2 regions of the Brachybacterium ginsengisoli genome follow, and region 1 is predicted to be linked to the other one. Evidence: riboswitches for the same ligand, from Rfam matches in the RefSeq annotation. Region 1 holds a riboswitch; the other holds the start of a gene.
What was found. A riboswitch is a leader RNA that binds a small molecule or an ion and turns the genes downstream of it on or off. The one in region 1 is predicted to bind thiamine pyrophosphate.

Region 1 (7,546 bases):
CCGAGCTTCCCCGTGCGGGACCGGGCCGTGGAGACCTGCTCGACGAAGGTCGCGAGCTCGGGATGATCGGAGGCGAAGGTCTTGGCCGCCTCCGTGTCGGCCGGGATGGTGTTGCGCGCGGTGCCCATGGTCAGCTGGTTCTCTGCGCTGACGAACGCCTGCAGCACCTCCGCCGCCTTCTTCTGCTTCTCGGTGTCGCCGGTCTGCGGGATGGTCCAGACCTCCCCGCCCAGCGGTGCGACGGAGTCGTCGCCCTCGGCGGGCACCGGGATGATGGCCACGTCCCACTCGAGATCGGGAGCATCCTCCTGCAGACCGACGATGTTCCACGGGCCGTTGACGGCCATCGCGGCCTTTCCGGCCTTGAACTGGTCGATGACATCGCCCTGTCCCCAGTTCACGACGCCCTTGGAGGCCGATCCGTCCGAGACCAGATCCGCCCAGAGCTGTGCCGCACCGGCGACCTCGGGGGTGGAGATGTCGGTCTCGTCCCCGCCGTTGGACCACATGAACGGCAGGAACTGCCACGTGCCCTCGTAGGTGGCGATCGCGGAGAAGGCGATGCCGTAGACGTCGTCATGGGTGAGCGCCTTGGCCGCGGAGGTGAGCTCGTCCCAGGTGGTGGGCGGTTCCACGCCGGCGTCGGCGAGCATCGCGGTGTTGTAGAACAGCGCGATGGTGTTGACCGTGGGGGCCAGTCCGTAGACCTTGCCCTCGAAGGTGCCGGCGTCGAGGATCTCCTTCTTGAAGCCGCTGGTGTCGATCCCGAAGTCCTCGAGGGGCACGAGGGCGCCGGAGCTCGCGATCTCCTGGAGGTCCGGGTTGTCGAGCATGAGCAGGTCCGGGAGGGTCTTCGAGGAGCTCATCTGCAGGACCTTCTGGATGAGCTGCTCGCCGGGGACCTTCTCCCGCTTGATCGTCATGCCGGCATCGGAGGCCACGGTCTCGAGGGTCTTCTGGATCACGACGTCGTCGGCCGGGGTGTTGTAGTAGTCCACCACCCGCAGGACCGACGGCTCGCCGGAGCCGGACCCGCCGCCGGACCCTCCGCAGGCCGCGAGGGAGAGCAGTCCCGGCACGGCGACGAACGCGCCGAGCGCTCGGCGGCTGGGACGGAGCGCACCGTTCACGGCGGGATCGGCGGGGCTGGCAGGGCTGCTGGAACTGGGGTGATTCGACATCATCGTCTCTTCTCTCATCGCTCTCTCGGCGCCGGATCGATTCGTATCGATATCGATGTCGGGCATCCTGCAGGGGCCTGCAGGTGGGGGCACTTCCCGGGCCGCCGCCGTCGGCGATCCCTCGTGCGAGAGCCATCATGACCGACGATCAGGCACAGCACAAGGGCCAGACGGGATCCCGGCGGGCTCACGGACGAGGCCCGCACCCCCTCATCGCCGGCGTCGCCGCTGACCGGACACGCCGCGACAAGCGGAGACGCCCGCTCACGATCGATTCGTATCACCACGCGCTCTCCGGTCCTCGCCACCGGCAGGTCCTTGGAGGCGCTCCTCCCGTCGGCGACGGCGGGGACCTCCCAGACGGTCCCGAGCGATGGTCGGTGCTAGCGTGCCGGGGTGACCGATTCGGATACCCGCTCCCCCGCTTCGCCCACCTCGCCCTCCCCGGAGGACCCCGGGAGCAGGGTCGGCTTCGACCGCGAGAAGTACATCGAGCTCCAGTCGCGCCACATCCAGCGTCGCCGCGAGGAGATCGGCGGCAAGCTGTACCTCGAGATGGGCGGGAAGCTCTTCGACGACCACCACGCCTCCCGCGTGCTGCCCGGCTTCACCCCGGACAACAAGATCGCGATGCTGCACCGGCTCAAGGACGAGCTCGAGATCCTGGTGTGCCTGAACGCGAAGGACCTCGAGCGGCAGAAGGTCCGCGCCGACCTCGGGATCCCCTACGAGGACGATGTTCTCCGGCTCATCGACGTGTTCCGCGAGCACGGCTTCCTCGTGGAGAACGTGGTGGTCACCCAGCTGGAGGACTCCAACCACGTCGCCCGTGCCTTCATCGACCGCCTCGAACGGCTGGGCCTGAAGGTCGCGCGCCACACCGTGATCCCCGGCTACCCCCAGGACACCGCCCGGATCGTGTCCGAGCAGGGCTTCGGCGCCAACGAGTACACCGAGACCACGCGCGACCTCATCGTGGTGACCGCCCCGGGGCCGGGCTCCGGCAAGCTCGCCACCTGCCTCTCGCAGATCTACCACGACCATCAGCGGGGCATCGGCGCGGGCTACGCGAAGTTCGAGACCTTCCCGATCTGGAACCTGCCGCTGGAGCATCCGGTGAACCTCGCCTACGAGTCCGCCACCGCGGACCTGGATGATGTGAACCTCATCGACCCCTTCCACCTCGCCGCCTATGGGAAGCAGGTCACCAGCTACAACCGGGACGTGGAGGTCTTCCCGCTGCTGCGCACGCTGCTCGAGAAGCTCACCGGCAGCTCGCCGTACGCCTCCCCCACCGACATGGGTGTGAACCTCGCCGGGGACTGCATCGTCGCGGACGAGGTGTGCCGCGAGGCCTCGCGGCAGGAGATCATCCGCCGCTACTACAAGGCGCTCATGCACGAGCGGATCAACGACGAGGACGACGTCGTCTCCCAACGGATCGGGATGGTCATGTCCAAGGCGGGCTGTGTGCCCCAGGACCGGGCCGTGGTCGATCCCGCCCTCGCCGTCGAGGCCCGCACCGGCGAGCCCGGCGCCGCGATCCAGCTGGCGGACGGGACCCTGATCACCGGGAAGACCTCACCGCTGCTGGGCTGCTCCGCGGCGATGCTGCTGAACGCTCTGAAGCATCTGGCCGGTCTCGACGACTCGGTGCAGCTGCTCTCCCCCTCCTCGATCGAGCCGATCCAGTCGCTGAAGACGGAGCACCTTGGCAGCCGCAATCCGCGCCTGCACACCGACGAGGTGCTGATCGCGCTGTCGGTCTCCGCCTCGACCGACGAGGGCGCCCGGCGGGCCGTGGAGCAGCTGCGCAGCCTCGCCGGCTGCGACGTGCACACCACCACGATCCTGGGCACCGTGGACGAGGACATCTTCCGCAACCTCGGGATCTCGGTCACCTCGGAGCCGCGGTTCCTGCACAAGGCGCTCTACCACAAGCGCTGATCCGCACCCCAGGGCTCAGGCCGGGACGTCGGTGGGGACCAGCACGAGATAGGCGAATCCCAGCAGGTCGCGGTGCCCTCGCAGCCAGATCGTCCGCTGCTGGTCGAGCTGCTCCCGCACTGCGCCTGCCCGCGGATGCTCCGGGTTCGCGGCCAGCCCCTGCTCGAGCGGCGCCATGTGCCCGGACTCGTAGTCCTCCCACTCCTGGCGGGTGACCGTCTGCGTGGACAGCGGGCGGAACCCCGCGGCGATCGCCGCGTCCACGAGGTCCGGCAGCAGGAGGCTCTCCTGCGCCGTCGTCCCCTCCCACAGCGCGGCGAGCTCGACGTCGCTCGGCGTGTGCTCCCAGTACTCGCAGCCCAGCAGCACGCGGCCCTGTGGCCGCACCAGCTCGCGCAGACGGCTCAGCGCCGTGGGCACATCGCCGAAGGCCTGGAACGCCCCGATGTTCACGACCAGATCGGCCTGCGGAAGGGTCTCGTCCGCCGGTCGTGCCTCCAGCTGCACCCGATCCTCGAGGCCGCGCCGTCGAGCCGACTCCCGGCCGCGCTCGATGTCCGGGCCGTGCTCGTCGATCCCGAGGCCCTGGGCGGAGGGAACGGCGTCGAGCAGGTCGAGCAGCAGCTCCGCCCAGCTGCAGCCCACGTCGAGCACATCGCTCGGCGCGGCCCGTGCGAGCCGGTCGACGAGTCGCTCGGCGCGTTCAGCGGAGAGCGGGGAGTTGTAGGTCAGCGCCGATCCGCTGCCGACGGGAGGAGGTGCATCCGGGGAGTCCATGCCGTGATGGTGCCCCGCCCGGGCGGCAGGGGCCAGGGAATTGCGGGCGCCGCCGGACGATGACGGACGCCGGATCGAGCCCTCCGCGACGGATGTTAGGGTCGGCGCCGATCCCTCGGGTGCCCGCAGCAGCGGGCTGAGATCGGACTGTCGCTGTCCGAGTACCGACCGAACCTGCCCGGGTAATGCCGGCGAAGGAAGAAGGAGAGCGCAGCGCCATGTCCGCACGCCCCGAGAACTACTCCACCCACCACCTCGACGTGCTCGAGGACCGAGAGCACGGCATCCGGGTGCCCGTCACCCGCATCGATCAGGATCCTGCGCCCGACGGCTCCGAGAACCCGCCGCTGCGGGTGTACCGCACAGCCGGTCCCGGATGCGAGCCCGAGGAGGGCCTCCCGCCGATGCGCTCGCGGTGGATCGCCGACCGTGAGGACGTGGAGACCTACCCGGGGCGGAATCGCAGCCTCGCCGACGACGGGCGCGGCGCCCTCCGTCGCGGGGAGGCCAGCGCCGAGTGGGGCGGCCGACGGCGGGATCCGCTGCGCTCCCGGGCGGGTCGGTCCGTCACCCAGATGCATTACGCCCGACGGGGAGAGATCACCCCGGAGATGCGGTTCGTCGCCCTGCGGGAGGAGTGCGACGTCGAGCTGGTGCGCAGCGAGGTGGCCGCGGGCCGGGCGATCATCCCGGTGAACGTGAACCATCCCGAGGCGGAGCCGATGATCATCGGGAAGGCGTTCCTGGTGAAGATCAACGCGAACATCGGCAACTCGGCGGTGACCTCATCGATCGCCGAGGAGGTCTCCAAGCTCGAGTGGGCCACCCGATGGGGCGCGGACACCGTGATGGACCTGTCCACCGGGGACGACATCCACACCACCCGGGAGTGGATCCTGCGCAACTCCCCCGTGCCTATCGGCACGGTGCCGATCTACCAGGCGCTCGAGAAGGTGGACGGCGATGCGAACGCTCTGACCTGGGAGATCTTCCGCGACACGGTGATCGAGCAGTGCGAGCAGGGCGTGGACTACATGACGATCCACGCCGGGGTGCTGCTGCGCCACGTGCCGCTGACCGCTGATCGCGTCACCGGGATCGTCTCCCGCGGCGGCTCGATCCTGGCGGGCTGGTGCCTCGCGCACCACCGGGAGAACTTCCTCTACGAGCACTTCGACGAGCTGTGCGAGATCTTCGCCCGCTACGACGTCTCCTTCTCGCTCGGGGACGGGCTGCGCCCGGGGTCGCTCGTCGATGCGAACGACGCCGCCCAGTTCGCGGAGCTCGACACCCTCGCGGAGCTCACCGAGCGTGCCTGGGCGCACGACGTGCAGGTGATGGTCGAGGGTCCGGGGCACATCCCGCTGCACCTGGTGCGGGAGAACGTGGAGCGCCAGCAGGAGCTGTGCCAGGGAGCGCCCTTCTACACGCTGGGCCCGCTGGTCACCGACATCGCCCCGGCGTATGACCACATCACCTCCGCGATCGGGGCCACGGAGATCGCCCGCTACGGCACGGCGATGCTCTGCTACGTCACCCCCAAGGAGCATCTGGGCCTGCCGGATCGTGATGATGTGAAGACCGGCGTGATCACCTACAAGATCGCGGCTCATGCCGCGGACGTCGCCAAGGGACATCCCGCGGCGCGCTCCCGGGACGACGCCCTGTCGAAGGCTCGCTTCGAGTTCCGGTGGCGGGACCAGTTCGGGCTGTCGCTGGACCCGCAGCTGGCGGAGGAGTACCACGACCAGACCCTCCCGGCCGAGCCGGCGAAGACCGCGCACTTCTGCTCCATGTGCGGGCCGAAGTTCTGCTCGATGCGGCTCTCCCAGGACATCCGCGACACCTACGGGAACGCCGCGGACCAGTCCGAGATCGCCCGTGCGGGGATGGCGGCGAAGTCCGAGGAGTTCCTCGCCGCGGGCGGCACCGTGTACCTGCCCGATCCGGCGCTCCCGCGCGAGCGCTGAGGAGCGGATCGGGAACTTGCGACCGCAGTCCCGATGGGGTCGACTGGTCTCCTCGCCGCCGCAGGGGGCGACCGCCCGAGGTCGGGCGATCGCAGCGGCGGGGAGTCCATCGTCGTGATGCCACGGGGGAACACCATGAGAACGGTCCGATGCCTGCTCGCCGCACTGGCCGCCCCCGTGCTGGTCCTCGGCCTCGCCGCCTGCGCCGGCTCCGACGAGCCGGCGGCCGGGGACGGCACGACGACGGAGAGGACCACCGAGGACCCGACCACCGAGGAGACCACCTCGGAGGAGGCTCCCTCCCCGGTCACCGGCGTCGAGCACGTCTGGATCGACGACTCGTGGGAGGTGCAGGAGATCGACGACCTCTGCGCCATGATCGAGCCCTCTCCGGCGCCCTACTCGGACCAAGAGGGGTTCTTCACCTGCGGCCCCAACGCTGCGAGCGCCCTGGCATGCCAGGTCGAGGAGGACGGGCTCGCCCGCTGCATCACCAGCCTCCCGGACCGCTCCGGGATCAGCTTCACCTCGGAGCAGGCCGCGGCCACCGACCTTCCGGCGAACGAGGACGCCCTGCCGATCCAGGTCACGCTGCCGGACGACGTCACCTGTAATCCTGTGTCCCACGACCACGCCGAGCACTTCGAGGACTACTTCAGCTGGTACGCCTGCTCGGACGGCTCGGAGCTGCTGACCGATGAGGACATCAGCAACACCTTCTCGATCGAGGGCGATGCTTGGACGGTGCGGCGCTCGATCGACCAGCAGGCGCCCGAGGAGGTCGTGCTGACCACAGCGACCTTCGCCGGCACCGACTGAGCTGTCCCGCCGCGCTGGCGGAGGGCTCGCCGGTGCTCAGCGCTCCTCGAGCGCTCCGTCGGCGACGTCGAGCCCGAGCATGCGCGCGAGGGAGCGGATCTCGGCGTGCACGGCGCGGGTCACGCTCGGAGACCAGGTCCCCTCCTGCCGCAGGGCATGCACCTCGAGCACGCCGTGGACATGATCCGCCTCCAGGTCCGCGGTCCCGACGATGCGGTCGCCGTGGAGGATCGGCAGGGCGTAGTAGCCGAATCGCCGCCGGGCCGCGGGCGTGTACATCTCCAGGGCATAGTCGCTGGAGAACAGCTCCTTGAGCCGATGCCGGTCGAAGGTGAAGGGGTCGAAGGGCGAGAGCAGGGCGGTGCGCCCCCGGAAGGTCGTCTCCTCGAGCTGGGCGGGATCCACACGCCAGCGGCCGCGCACCCCGTCGATGACAGCCTCCTCCCCCACCTGCCCCAAACCGGGATCGCAGTCGGGGCCGTCGGCCCGGGCGATGCCCAGCACGGCGAGCCGGCCTTCGTTCCGCCGCCGCTCCGCCTCGAGGAGCGGGACGGCGGCGACGTCGGGGAAGACCCGCTCGGCGAGGTCCCAGACGCGCAGCCGCCCCTCGCGGTGGGAGACGGCGACCTGGCCCCGGTCTGCCAGCCGCTCGAGCATCATGACCACGCTCCGGTCGTTGTTCCACCCGCCGGAGCGATGCGGCACCGGGAACTGCGCATGGAGCTCCTTGGGCGGCAGGGGCCCTTCGGAGCGGAGGGTCTGCAGGATCTCCTCGGCCGCGGCGGCGTTGGCCTCCACCCACTTCGCCTGCTGCTGGGCGAACGGCGGCGGAGGATCTCCCGGCCAGGCCTC
Region 2 (7,546 bases), 720 kb from region 1:
CCCGGTGATGCAGGCGACCGTGTCGGTGTCGTAGCCGGCGCGCACGGCGGATCGCAGCGCCACCACCAGGGCATCGCGCTGGGCGAACTTCCCCTCCGGGATCGGGCTGACGCCGGAGATCGCGGCCCAGGCGGCCTGGAAGGCGCCGACCACCCAGCCGTTGCGACGGAACATCTCCGGGGTGGACTGCTCCGCCTCCTCGATCCGTTCGAGCCAGACCTCGCGCCGCTCCTCGGACAGCTGCGCGAGCCCCACCCGCACATCGATCTCGCCGGTGAGGATCGCGCGGCGCACCGCCAGGCCCCACAGGATGTTCGCCTCGATCGTGTCGGGATGCACGTGTGTCAAGCGACACACCGCGGTGATCGCCTCGACCGCATCCTCCTCCGGGGAGAGCAGATAGGGCAGCACGGTGACGTGCGCGCGCATCAGCGATCCGTTCCCGGCGGAGGCGGGGAGCTGCTCGTGGGCGGTGCTCGCCGCGATCCGGAAGTCCTTGGCCCGGGGCGCGTAATGGCCGTCCTCCCGGGCGAGATCGGCGGCGGTGCGGACCACCTGCGAGGTGAGCGTGCCGATGTCCGGAGTGCCCAGCGACCAGGAGTACCACTCCCGGGCGATGTGGTCCTGAGCGGTGTCGAGCCGCAGGTCATGGCCGTCCGACGCGGCGAGGGACGCCTCCAGGACCACGATCGCCATCGCGGTGTCGTCGGTCCACTCCCCCGGCTGCCAGTCGAGGACGCCGCCCCCGATCATGTCGATCTCCTCGACGTCGGGCACGGGCGGCTGGAACTCGTAGGGAGCACCCAGGGCGTCCCCGGCGGCTGCGGCCACGACGGCGCCCACAGCGCGCTGGCGCTGGAGGGGCGACAGGCCCTCTCCCCCGGTGGTCATCGCATCCGTCCTCACGGGCCCATGGTTCCACACCGAGGGCGTCGGATCGCATCCTGTCCGTCCCCGGTACCCTGGTGAGGACCCAGAAGGAGCCCCATGCCAGACACCCCTGCGGCCTCCGCACCGCACTGCGACGACCCGCACGACCACACCGGCCACGACCATCCGCCCACCGGCGCGGACCTCGTCCGGGATCTCGTCAAGGGACTGTCGATCCAAGCGCTGCTGATCCCCGCGGTGGGCGTCGTGCTGCTGCTCGCGATCCTCCCCGTCGCCCCGCTCTCCCCGGTCACCCTGCTGCTCGGCATCGGCCTCGGCGCCGCCCAGCTGATCTCCCTGATCGCCACCAGCCTGTTCGTGGCCCGCACCCGCACCCAGCTGGCCGTGAACCCCGGCCTGCTGGCCGTGCGCAGCGTCGTCGACGAGCTGCTGCGCGTCGCCGCCGTGCTGCTCGCGATCCTGCTGTGGCCGGCGGACATCCGCTCGGAGCTCGGGATCTGGGTGGGCGCCGGCTGCGCGCTGGTGTGGCTGATCCTCGCCACCGCGCAGACGGTCACCACCCGGCAGCGGATCGCCCGCCCCGGCGAGTGGTCCGAGGAGGCGATCTCGACCCTGCTCGCGCACCGCGTCGGCGCCCGCTCCACCGTCGTGATGCGACTGCTGGACGTGCTCGGAACGGTCATGTTCCAGGTCGGCGCCACGGTCCTGGTGATCCTCTCCCCGGTGCTCGTGATCGGCACCGTCGTGCTCTCGATCGGCGTGGGCCTGTCCACGCTGGTGCTGCACCGCCGCCCGCCGGCCGGCCGCTCCCGCAGCCCCTGGGCCTACGCGCCCTTCGGGCTCGGGCTGCTCGCCCTGCTGCTCGCCGTGTTCGGCCTGAACGTCCTCTGACCCGCCGTACCCCCTCCACACCTCGCAGGAGCCGATGATGACCACTGCCCCCTCCGCTCGCCCCTCCGGCCTCTCCCTCGACCAGGTCGACGAGTCCGTCCGGATCCAGGACGACCTCTTCGGGCACGTCAACGGCCGCTGGCTCAGCGAGCACGTGATGCCCGCTGACCGCTCGAGCGACGGTGCCTTCCACGCCCTGCGCGACCTCTCCGAGGAGCGGGTGCGGGAGATCGTCGAGGAGGCGGCGGCCGACGTCACCTCCCGCGACCCGCGCGCCGAGCAGGTCCCCGCCACGGACCATGACCGGGTGGGCGCCCTGTACCGCATGTTCATGGACACCGACGCGATCGAGGCCGCCGGGGTGGGCGTGCTCGAGGACCTGCTGGGCACCGTCGCCGCCGCCGCGGACCTCGATCAGGTGGTGCGGGTCATGGCCGCCCCGGACTCCGGCGCCTCCGCACTGCTGGCCTACGTCTGGACCGACGACATGGACTCGACGAACTACCAGGTCAAGATTCATCAGGGAGGCCTCGGCCTGCCGGACGAGTCCTACTACCGCGAGGAGCACTACGCCGAGATCCGCACGGCGTACGTCGAGCACCTCGCGAACCTCGCCCGCCTCGCCGCCCTCCCCGGACGCGAGGGCCTGGTCGCCGGGAGCGCCGAGGACCTCGCCGCCGCGGTGATGGGCTTCGAGACCCGCCTCGCCGCCTCCCACCTGGACGTGGTGCGCCTGCGGGACCGGGAGAAGTCCTACAACCCGATGGATGATGCGCAGCGCCGCGAGCTGGCGCCGGCCTTCCCCTGGGACGCCTACATCGAGGGCACCGGTGCGCCGGCGAAGGCCTTCGAGGTGGTCTCGATCGGCCAGCCCGAGTTCGTCACCGCCGCCGCGGAGCTGCTGGCCGGCGAGGACCTCGCCGTGCTGCGCACCTGGCTCTCCCTCCACTCCGTCGCCTCCTACGCCCCGTACGGCCCCGCCGCCCTGGTCGAGGAGGACTTCGACTTCTCCGGTCGGACCCTCTCGGGGGCAGAGGAGCTGCGCGACCGCTGGAAGCGCGGCGTCGCCTTCGTCGAGGGCGTGGTCGGCTTCGCCGTCGGCCGCGAGTACGTCTCCCGCCACTTCCCGGTCTCCCACAAGGAGCGCATGACCGAGCTGGTCGACGCACTGATGGCCGCCTACCGCACCTCCATCGAAAGCCTCGAGTGGATGACTCCCGAGACCCGTCGGAAGGCGCTCGCGAAGCTCGAGAAGTTCATCCCGAAGATCGGCTATCCCGATCAGTGGCGCGACTACGACGGGCTCGAGATCGTGCCCGGCGACCTGGTCGCCAGCGCTCGTGCCTCGCGCCGCTTCGAGGCCGCCTTCGAGTTCGCCAAGGTGGGCGGGCCGATCGACGAGACCGAATGGCACATGACCCCGCAGACGGTCAACGCCTACTACAACCCCGGCCGCAACGAGATCGTCTTCCCGGCGGCCATCCTGCAGCCGCCCTTCTTCGACGCGGAGGCCGACGACGCCGTGAACTTCGGCGGCATCGGTGCGGTCATCGGGCACGAGGTGGGCCACGGCTTCGACGACCAGGGCTCGAAGTACGACGGCGACGGCAACCTGATCTCCTGGTGGACGCCCGAGGACCGCGAGGCCTTCGACACCCGCGCCGCGCAGCTGATCACCCAGTACTCGACCCTCTCCCCCCGGGAGCTCGACGACTCCCACCGGGTCAACGGAGCCCTCACCATCGGTGAGAACATCGGCGACCTGGGCGGTCTGTCCATCGCCGTCAAGGCCTACCTGGCCAGCCACGACGAGGAGCAGGTCGCCGCCGAGATCGACGGCTTCACCGGCCTCCAGCGCGTGTTCTGGTCGTGGGCCACCGTGTGGCGCGGCCGGAACCGGGTCCAGGAGGCGATCCGTCGCCTGGCCGTGGATCCCCACGCCCCGATGGAGTTCCGCTGCAACACCGTGGTCGGCCACCTCGAGGAGTTCCACACCGCCTTCGGCGTGGTCGAGGGCGACGCGATGTACCGAGCCCCCGAGGAGCGGGTGAGCATCTGGTGAGGCCCGAGGCGCCCTTCTACGTGGGCCGCACCCGGCCCTCGGCCATCGGCTGGACCCGGATCGGGCTCACGCTGCTGGCCGGGGCCGTGCTCGCGCTGATCATGGCCCAGCGCTCCACGGCGCTCGGCGTCCTGCTGGTGGTGGCGCTCTTCGCAGCCCTCGCGCTGTGGACGTGGATGGGTCAGTGGACCCGTTTCATCGTCGACGAGCACGGGCTGACGGTGAGCCTCGGCGGCTTCCTGCCGCGCCGGGCCTGGCCGCTCGAGGACTTCCGCACCGTGCAGCTGCGCGAGCTGCCGCGGTCGACGGTGGGCGTGACCCTGGGCGGCTACGGCTGGCGGCGGGGCCGCGCGAGCACCCCGAAGCTCGCCGAGCTGACCCCGGTCGGCTCCCGCAAGGTGTTCACCCTCGATGACCTGCAACGTCCCTACAGGATGCTGGTCACCCGCGAGGGCACGATGGTCGAGATCATCGGCCGGGGGACGACGCAGTACATCCTCTCCCCCGAGGACCCGCACGCGACCGCCGACGCCGTCGACCAGGCGATCCGCGCACGACGCTGACCGGACGAGCGGACCCGGTCGCGTAGACTGGTCGATCGTCATCCACTGACAGGGGAGCACCGCAGGGTGCTGAGAGTGCGCGCAGGCGCAGACCCTCGAACCTGATCCGGCTCGCACCGGCGTAGGGAGTCGGGATTTCCGTGGGGGCACCGCCGGTGCCCTGCGCCCCTTCCACTGGGAAGGAGAAGTGATGACTCGTTTCCGTACCGTGGACCTGCTGGTCACCGTGCTGATCGGGGCGGCCTTCGGGGTCGCGTTCCTGGGCTACGGCCAGCTGTACACGCTCATCGGTCCGCTCACCGCGGCGTTCAAGCCCGCCGAGGGGCTGCTCGCAGGGATCTGGTTCCTGCCCGCGATCCTCGCCGGTCTCATCGTGCGCAGGCCGGGCGCCGCCCTGCTGGCGGAGATGATCGCCGCCGTGCTCTCGATGCTGCTGGGCAGCCAGTGGGGCTGGGGCACCGCGATCTCCGGTCTCCTGCAGGGCGGCGGCGTCGAGCTCGCCTTCCTGCTGACCCGCTACCGCCGCTACACCCTGCCGGTCGCGATCCTGGGCGGCGTGCTCGCCGCCCTGCTCGAGTGGGGCTGGGAGAGGTTCGCCTACTACCAGGAGATGAGCTGGGGCTTCTCCGGCGCGATGCTCGGGTTCTTCCTCATCTCCGGGGCGCTGCTGTGCGGCGTGCTCGGCTGGGCGGCGACCCGAGCGCTGGTCGCCACCGGGGCGGTGGACTCCCTCGCCGCCGGCCGGGAGCACGCCCGGACCGTCGCGGTCTGACCGGGAGGCCACGATCCCCGCGCCCCGCTCCTCCGTCACGACCGGTCACCAGCTGACCGGTCTGACCTGGCGACCCCTGACCCGGCGGGAGCCGACGATCGCCGGGCTCGACCTCGCGATCCCCGCCGGGCAGCGCGTGCTGCTCGCGGGCGCGAGCGGGAGCGGGAAGTCCACGGTGCTGCGTGCCCTGGCCGGCCTGCTCGATCCGGAGGACGGCGAGGGCACGGGCCTGCTCCCGCCGCCGCAGCGAACCGGCGAGCGGGGCCTGCTGCTGCAGAACCCCGCCCACGCCCTGGTCGCCGCGACCATCGCGCGGGATGCCGCCTTCGGGCCGGAGAACGCGGCCCTGGACCGACCGGAGATCCACGAGCGCGCGGCGGCGGCCCTCGCCGCGGCGCAGGTGGGTGTGGAACCCTCGCGCGCGCCGCTCGACCTCTCCGGGGGCCAGCAGCAGCGGGTGGCACTCGCGGGCGCGCTCGCCCTGGACCCGGATCTGATGCTCCTGGACGAGCCCACCAGCATGCTCGACGCCGACACCGCCGCTCTCGTTCGCGAGGCGGTCCTGAGTGCGTGCGACCGCTCGCGCTCCACCCTGGTGGTCGCCGAGCACCGCCTGGAGCCCTGGATCCCCCATGTGGACCGGCTGGTGGTGCTCGGCGCACAGGCGGAGGTGATCGCCGACGGCGACCCCCGGGCGGTGCTGCGCGAGCACGCGGCGCTGCTGCGGCAGGAGGGGGTGCTGGGCGCGGAGCCGCCGAGCACGGAGACGGCGACGGCAGGTCCCGTGCTCGCCTCGCTGCAGGGCGTGACCGTCCCGGCGCGCGGCCTGCACGAGCCGCTGGGCCTCGAGGCCCGGGCCGGCCGGATCACCGTGCTCACCGGCCCGAGCGGCGCCGGGAAGACGAGCCTGCTGCGCGCCCTTCTGGACCCGGGCGAACCCGCCACCGGCGCCGTCACCCGGCCGGAGCCCGAACAGACCGCCTTCGTCCCCCAGGATCCCGAGCACTCCTTCGTCGCCGCGACCGTGGGCGAGGAGGTCCTCGCCTCCCCCTGGGCCGCTGATCCCGGGCTCGCCGACGAGCTGCTCGAGCGGGCCGGTCTCTCCGCGCTGCGCGGCGCCCACCCGCATCGCCTCTCGGGCGGCGAGCAGCGCCGGCTGGCGATCGTCGCGGCGCTCGCGCAGTCCCCGTCGCTGCTGGTCCTGGACGAGCCGACCGTCGGCCTCGACGCCCGCCGCCGCGCCGCGGTGCTCGCGCTGCTCTCCGAGGCCGCCTCCCGCGGCTGCGCGGTCCTGGTCGCCTCCCACGATCCCGAGCTGATCGCCCGCGCCGACCACCGCACCGAGCTGCCCGCCCCGGATCCCGCCGGTCCTCCCCTGACGCCGCGCCGCCGGATCCCCGCGGACGCCCTGAACCCGCTGACCCTGTGCCTGATCGGGATCCTCGCGGCGATCGGCTCCTTCGCCGTCCAGACCTGGCAGGGCGGTCTGCTCGCGCTGGTGCCGACGGTGCTGCTGGCCCCGCTCGCGGTGCGCACCCTGCGCGGCGGGGTGCTGCGCCTGCTGCCGATCCTGCTCTCCGCCGCCGGGCTGGCCTGGACCACGGCCCTGCTCGGCGACGCGCCCGCCCTCTCCGGCGAGGCCTGGCTGGTGGGCCTCAAGGAGGCCGCGAGGATCACCGCCTTCGTCGCCCCCGGGGTGCTCGCGCTCGGCGGCGTGGCGGCGACGCCCCTCGGAGACGCGCTCGCGCAGCGGCTGCGGATGCCGGCCCGACCGGTCGCCGCCTCGGTGGTGGCGCTGGTGCGCGTGGGCCACCTGGGCCGGCAGTGGGAGATGATCCTGCGCACCCGGATCCGCCGCGGTCTGGGCACCGCCCGTTCGCCGCGGCTGCTCGCGGGGGCCACCCTCGCCCTGCTGGTGGACACCCTGCGCGGCGCCGAGCAGCAGGCCCTCGCCATGGACTCCCGCGGCTTCGCGACCGCCTCCCACCGCACCTGGGCCGAGCCCAGCCCCGTCCGTCCCGTGGACCTGTGGGGGCTCGGGATCGCCGTGCTGCTGCTGCTCTGGCCCGCTGCCGCCGAGCTGCTCGTGGGGTGAGCACGGCCTCGGCGCCTCGTATCCTGGCCGGATGAACGACACCGCTGATCCGACCGGTCCCTCCGAGGACGAGGCCGTCATCGCCCTCGCCGCCTCGATGCTGGACGCCGCCCGTCAGGGCGACGCCGCCGCCCTGCTGCCGCTGCTGGACCAGGGCGCCCCGGCGAACCTGCGCGACAGCGCCGGGAACTCCCCGCTGATGCTCGCGGCCTATCACGGCCACGCCGAGCTGGTCCGCGAGCTCGTCGCCCGCGGGGCCGACGTGGACCTCC

Region 2: it holds a riboswitch for thiamine pyrophosphate, as region 1 does, so the genes downstream of both, CFK41_RS11050 (ECF transporter S component) here and thiC (phosphomethylpyrimidine synthase ThiC) in region 1, are expected to answer to the same signal.

Annotation. Positions count from the first base shown of each region.
Region 1 is NZ_CP023564.1:1,744,870-1,752,415, reverse strand. Features, by position in the region: gene CFK41_RS07790 (ABC transporter substrate-binding protein) at 1-1,184, opposite strand, end outside; gene CFK41_RS07785 (DUF1846 domain-containing protein) at 1,578-3,128, shown strand; gene CFK41_RS07780 (SAM-dependent methyltransferase) at 3,144-3,905, opposite strand; TPP riboswitch at 4,013-4,122, shown strand; gene thiC (phosphomethylpyrimidine synthase ThiC) at 4,124-5,875, shown strand; gene CFK41_RS07770 (hypothetical protein) at 6,011-6,694, shown strand; gene CFK41_RS07765 (DNA glycosylase AlkZ-like family protein) at 6,731-7,546, opposite strand, start outside.
Region 2 is NZ_CP023564.1:2,467,037-2,474,582, forward strand. Features, by position in the region: gene CFK41_RS11030 (ADP-ribosylglycohydrolase family protein) at 1-891, opposite strand, end outside; gene CFK41_RS11035 (hypothetical protein) at 988-1,782, shown strand; gene CFK41_RS11040 (M13 family metallopeptidase) at 1,820-3,844, shown strand; gene CFK41_RS11045 (hypothetical protein) at 3,841-4,407, shown strand; TPP riboswitch at 4,448-4,552, shown strand; gene CFK41_RS11050 (ECF transporter S component) at 4,598-5,179, shown strand; gene CFK41_RS11055 (ATP-binding cassette domain-containing protein) at 5,277-7,274, shown strand; gene CFK41_RS11060 (ankyrin repeat domain-containing protein) at 7,306-7,546, shown strand, end outside.